Regions from separate parts of the Alkalihalophilus pseudofirmus genome, predicted to be linked through region 2. Evidence: predicted binding sites of a transcription regulator. Region 2 holds the regulator's gene; the other holds the start of a gene.
The links. Region 2 encodes Rex, which represses fermentation and respiration genes when NADH is low (regulators of the CRP and FNR family bind a similar motif). Its sites were predicted from a motif close to TTGTGAAATATTTCACAA; they were not measured.
Positions count from the first base shown of each region.

Region 1: the regulator Rex is predicted to act here: its motif matches at 1,349-1,366, upstream of PQ478_RS18230 (L-lactate dehydrogenase).

Region 1 is NZ_CP117835.1:3,448,534-3,451,712, reverse strand. It holds gene PQ478_RS18245 (YuzB family protein) at 1-78, shown strand, start outside; gene PQ478_RS18240 (hypothetical protein) at 175-414, shown strand; gene dapF (diaminopimelate epimerase) at 443-1,291, shown strand; gene PQ478_RS18230 (L-lactate dehydrogenase) at 1,462-2,409, shown strand; gene mqnE (aminofutalosine synthase MqnE) at 2,449-3,179, opposite strand, start outside.
Region 2 is NZ_CP117835.1:272,990-276,168, reverse strand. It holds gene PQ478_RS01550 (Fur-regulated basic protein FbpA) at 87-254, opposite strand; gene tatC (twin-arginine translocase subunit TatC) at 399-1,169, opposite strand; gene PQ478_RS01540 (twin-arginine translocase TatA/TatE family subunit) at 1,187-1,372, opposite strand; gene PQ478_RS01535 (redox-sensing transcriptional repressor Rex) at 1,404-2,039, opposite strand; gene PQ478_RS01530 (ABC-F family ATP-binding cassette domain-containing protein) at 2,311-3,179, shown strand, end outside.

The DNA.
Region 1 (3,179 bases), 910 kb from region 2:
GAATATATTTCTGGTGAAACAAATGAAGAGCTTGTAGAAAATATCTACACGTATTTAGAGGAAAATCCTATGTTCTAATAGTCAGCTTCTAGACATTCTAGAAGCTTCTTTTGTACGTCTGGAGCTGAATCTATACAACGAACAGCAATTAACTGAAGAGAGTAGGTGTAGAATATGGATGTGATACCTTTTCAACATACATTGCCATATGAGCGGCAATTTGAGGATATTTATGTGAGCTCTTGTCCGTTTTGTGAGGAAGAGCAAGTCTTGACCCATATGAAACCTCGTGATTATAAGCAAGCTAAAGAAGGTGTCAAAACGATCTTAATTATGCCGTGCTGCCGTAGTAAAATTACGATATTAGAAGCAGACGACGATTATTTTTGGGCAGATGAGCCATTAAGAAAATAACCAGTAAAAAAATGAGCGAGGGATCTAGATGAAATTCACGAAAATGCACGGCCTTGGAAACAGCTATATTTACGTAGATTTATTTAAAGAAACATTGGAAGAAGAGCAATTGGCTGCATTAGCTGTAGAGGTTGCTGACAAAAATAAAGGAATTGGTTCTGACGGGATGATCCTGGTATGCCCTTCAGACGTTGCGCCTGTGAAAATGAGAGTATTTAATAATGACGGGTCAGAAGCAAAAAACTGTGGTAACGGCCTTCGCTGTGTAGCAAAATTTGCTTATGAACATGGTTATGTTAAAGATCAAACATTCCAAATTGAAACATTAGGCGGGCTTGTTACGGCAACAGTCCATATAGAAGGAGAGCGCGTTCATACGGTGACGGTCAATATGGGCAAGCCTCGTCTAACTAGAGAGAGTCTTCCGATGCTTGGTTCATCAACGGAAAAAATAGTAGCAGAGCCATTCGAAGTCGCTGAAACGAAGCTTGAGCTTACAGCTGTGTCAATGGGGAATCCGCATGGAGTGTTTTTTGTAGAAGATATTAACCAAGCACCAGTAGATACATTAGGACCGATTATTGAAAAAGATGAGCGTTTTCCGGAATGGGTCAATGTAGAATTTGTAGAGGTTGTCAGTGGGTCAGAGCTTCATTTCCGGGTGTGGGAGAGAGGCTCAGGAATTACGCAGGCTTGCGGGACGGGAGCATGTGCTGCAGTCGTTGCATCAATCCTGAATGGACATTCTAGCAAAGGGGAATCTGTAACGGTGCACCTGCTCGGGGGAGACCTTGAGATTGAATGGACCGAGTCAGGAGATGTGTTAATGACCGGTGCAGCTGAAATTATTTGTGAAGGTGTATTTGAACGTAAATAAAGATAAATATTAGTACGAGGAAGTTGGTATAAAGCCAGCTTCTATTTTATATTTTATTTGTGAAGAATTTCACAAATTAGACGTAACTATTTATAAGAAGTGGTAGATTTTAGACATTTTTTAACATAGACTAAGGGGGAGTTAAGGAGAGATTTACGAGGAGGTATGACATGATTAATGAGTTGAAAAGCATGAAGGTAGTTTTAATAGGGGCAGGATCTGTTGGAGCAAGTTACGCCTTTGCTTTACTAAATCAAGGATTTGTCAGAGATTTAGTAATCATCGATCTAAATCACGGAAAAGCGGAAGGAGATGCGATTGATCTTCTTCACGGCATGCCGTTTTCCTCTCCAATGAATATATGGGCTGGAACCTACGAGGATTGCAAGGATGCTGATCTTGTCGTAAATTGTGCTGGAGCTAACCAAGGTCCTGGAGAAACAAGATTAGACCTGCTTGAAAAGAATGCTAAGATTTTTAAAGTGATCACAGAGTCTGTAATGAAATCAGGGTTCAAAGGAATCTTTTTGATTGCGACAAACCCGGTGGATGTGCTTACTTATGCCACATGGAAGTATTCGGGTCTCCCAGCTCACCGAATTATCGGCTCTGGAACAGTTCTAGATACAGCGAGATTCCGTTATGCATTGGCAGATAAATTTGAAGTCGATGCTAGAAATGTACATGCCTACATATTAGGAGAGCATGGAGATCTCTCTCTTCCTGTATACAGCCACGTTACTATCGGCGGCAAGCCGCTCAAAGATTATCAAGACCCTAATAAACCCAACAGTGAAGAACTTGAACAGTTATTTGTCGGAGTTCGAGATGCTGCCTATGATATTATTCAAAAGAAAGGCTCAACCTATTATGGGATTGCGATGGGCCTTGCTAGAATCACAAAAGCCATCATAAAAAATGAGAATGCAGTGCTCCCGGTCTCGGCTTTGCTTGATGGTGAATACGGACAAAAAGATGTGTGTATCGGTGTGCCAGCCATTATCAACTCTAACGGAATTAGAGAACTGGTAGAATTAAATTTAACAGAGACTGAACAAAAGCAATTTAATAAGTCTGCTGACGTTTTAAAACAATCCATCAATCAAATTTTTAATTAACAAAAAGCCGTTCCATAAAAGGAACGGCTTTCTTTATGTTTAGTAAGTTTTGATAACGTTATAGAAGGTGTCACGTTCAACTGGAACTTTATTTGCACTCTTAATTAAGTGGATTAATTCATCACGAGTAATACCTTGAGAAGTGAGGGCTCCTACAGAGTGAGAGATACGCTCCTCAATAAGTGTACCGTGAATATCACTTGAGCCGAATGTCAGTGCCATTTGAGTCAGCTGCACACCGATGTTAATCCAGTATGCTTTAATATGATCAAAGTTATCTAACATAAGCCTGCTGATCGCAAGAGTTCTCATATCATCGTAAGCAGAAGTACGGCGTTTTAGACCAGCATTTACGCTGCGAGGCTGCATCGCAAGCGGGATAAATACCATATATCCATTTGTACGGTCTTGAAGCTGACGTAGACGATCCATATGGATAAGACGCTCTTCTTTCGATTCAATCGAACCATAAAGCATGGTAGCATGTGTTTTAAGTCCAAGATTGTGAGCTGTTTCATGAGCTTCGAGCCATTGGTCTGTCGATGCTTTATCAGGGCTCATTTTTAAGCGGTAACGCTCAGTTAAAATCTCCGCTCCGCCGCCAGGAAGGGTATCTAAACCTGCTTTAATTAATTCTTCAAGCACTTCTTTCATAGATAATCCTGAAATACGTGAGAAGAACTCAATTTCAGCACCTGTATAAGCTTTTACAGTCACATTAGGATAATGTTTTTTTAAGGTGCGGATTGTATCAAGATAATAATCAAACG
Region 2 (3,179 bases):
ACTTTTATCATAGCATGATTCAATCAAAAAAGCTCAACAGATCCTACTTTGAACAAGCGTAATCAGTTGAGCTTTTTCTGTCTCATTTATATATGTTGGTTTTGGCGTTGTTTTAAAGATTGATAGACGCGTTCAATTTCTTGTAATGTTAATTCAAAGAGTTGACGGCCCTGCACCTTGTACACACCAAAAGCGATAATTTTTTCAATTAGATTATCTTTTCGTTGTTCTGTTTCACTTGCTGCCCTTCTCATGGTAATCCTCCTTTCTCCTTTTGTTTAGTTCCCAATTAAACGTTTGATTAAACAAATTCTCCCTATGTTTAGATATGTAAAATTACCGCAAAGGCAAAAAAAAGACAGTTAAGCAGGTTCTGCTTAACTGTCTTATCATTTAAATTAATCTTGGTTCATTTCTTTTTGCTTGGCTTCTTCTTCCATTAAACGTTCAGCCTTTAATACTTTTCTGTACGTCAATCTTGATACCCATATACTGAATTCATATAAGAGTAACAACGGTACAGTCACCATCAAATGGCTTAACAATTCAGGCGGAGTAATAAAGCCAGCAATAACCAGCAATATAAAATACGCATATTTTCTAATACTCGATAAATAAGCTGGCGTAACAAGTCCTAGCCTTGTAAAGAACATCACAACAACCGGCAGCTGGAACAACAGGCCAAATGGCAATGTGATTTGGAATAAGAATGTAAAGTATTCGTTAATCCCGTACTGCTCAGTGATGTTTAATCGTTCGGCTAAATTTCCCATAAATTGAATAATGAACGGGAATAAAATAAAGTAAGCAAAGCCAATACCTGTTAAAAACAAAATAAAGGCAATCGGAATATACGCTAGTGTTGCTTTCTGTTCATTCTCATGAAGTCCCGGACTAATAAACGCCCAGAGCTGATATAAAATAATAGGAAAAATCAAAATTAATGCGCTCGCAAAAGCAAAGGTCATGAATACACGGATCGGATCTGTCATTTTAAATGCATTCATTGGCAGCTCTTGCGCTGTCGGTGCGCTTTGTAAATACGTAATTAACGGTGTGGCGAAAAAGAAGCCGGCAATGAGCGCAATTAGAAAGAATACAACGACAATCATAATACGGCGTCGCAGCTCTCCAATATGGTCCATTACCGACATATCACGTGATTCCATTTATAAACCCTTCCTGCTTAAGCCTGATCTTTGTTATTTTTCTTTTTATCGTCCTCTTCATCAGCCAAGCCTTTAGTGGCGTTTTTAAATTCACGCAATGTATTTCCTGCTGCTTTTCCTAGTTCCGGCAGCTTTTTTGGTCCAAAAATCAATAAAGCGACAAGTCCAATAATGACAATACTTCCTGCACCTAATCCACCCATAGGTTGCACCTCCTTGTCCAATCTACTTCTATTATAACGGATAATGCTTTAAAAAATAAACCAGTGCTTGTAATTCAACAGACAAATCAATATGGTGAACTCTAACGGAATCAGGCACTGATAATCTAGCCGGAGTAAAGTTCAAAATCCCTTTAATACCCGCATCTACAAGACGGTCCGCAATTTTTTGCGCTGCTTGTGACGGTACGGTAAGGATCGCAACCGTTACCTCAGGATCTAAAATGTTCTCAAAATCGTCAAGATTGTAGATCTTCACTCCGCCTACTTCCGTGCCGATTTTTGACTCATCCACATCAAATGCCATTTCAATCTGGGTATTATTGTTCTTAGAGAAGTTATAGTGTAAAAAGGCTGTCCCTAAGTTACCTACCCCAACTAAGATGACTTTCGTTAATTCATTTTGATCGAGCGTTTCACGGAAAAATGAAAGCAAGTAGTTCACATTATATCCATAGCCCTTTTTTCCAAGAGCTCCAAAGTAAGAAAAATCACGACGAATCGTTGCAGAGTCAACTTTGACTGCTTCGCTTAATTCAGTCGAAGATACTCGTTGTTTTCCTGATGCATGCAGGTTTTCTAAAAAGCGATAGTATAAGGGCAATCGCTTTGCAGTTGCTTGAGGAATTTTTACTTGATCTGACTTCAACGTAAATTCCCCTCCTCTCCTAGCCTAGTCCCTTAAGTAAGATCTATAATGTACGTTCTTTCCCTTTTGTTACGTTTTTTCTTAGAACGTTATCATTTTATCTTATTGTTTTATCTTATTGTTTTATCTTATTGTTTTATCTTATTGTACACTATTTGTCTCTTTATGTAATCGTTTTACATCAGGTCCTGCAAGTTGTTCACCGCAGTCTTTTACGTTAAACTGAGTGAAGAAAACTATTGATATGATGTAAGGATAGGATGGATATCCCATGATTTTATTACAATGTGTAAACGTATCAAAATCGTTTGGTGCAGAAACGATTTTATCAAATATTAAACTCGAAGTACAAACTGGAGACCGTGTCGCCTTAGTCGGTCGAAACGGTGCTGGAAAATCGACGCTTTTAAAAGTGATAGCAGGACAGCTATCCCATGACAGCGGAGAAATCATTCAACCAAAAGATGTAGAGGTAGGCTACCTCGCTCAAGATACCGGCCTAGAATCCGAGTTATCGATTTGGGATGAGATGCTGACAGTATTTGACCCGCTTTTAAAAATGGAAAAAAGACTAAGAGAGATGGAACAAAAAATGTCTGACCCTTCTCTTTTAGATCACGAAGCAAGTTATAACAAATTATTAGCAGAATACGATCAGCTCCAGCTCGATTTTAAAGATAAGGGCGGATATCAATATGAAGCAGATATTAGAAGCGTACTAGCAGGCCTTCATTTTGATTCTTTTGACTATCAAACAAAAATCCAAACGCTAAGCGGCGGGCAGAAAACAAGACTAGCCCTTGGTAAACTATTATTAACCAAGCCTGATTTACTTATCCTTGATGAGCCGACAAACCACTTAGACATCGAGACATTAACCTGGCTTGAGAACTATTTGCAAGGCTATCCAGGTGCCATTTTAATCGTATCACATGACCGCTATTTCTTAGACAAAATCGTTACCCAAGTCGTAGAAATTTCAAGAAACCAATCAAGAAAATACGTTGGGAACTACAGTCTTTATTTAGAGGAAAAAGCAAAACGTTATGAGCTCGAGAAAAAGCAGTTTGACAAACAACAAAGCGAAGTTGCAAAGCTTGAGGATTTCGTTCAACGAAATATTGCTCGAGCCTCTACTAC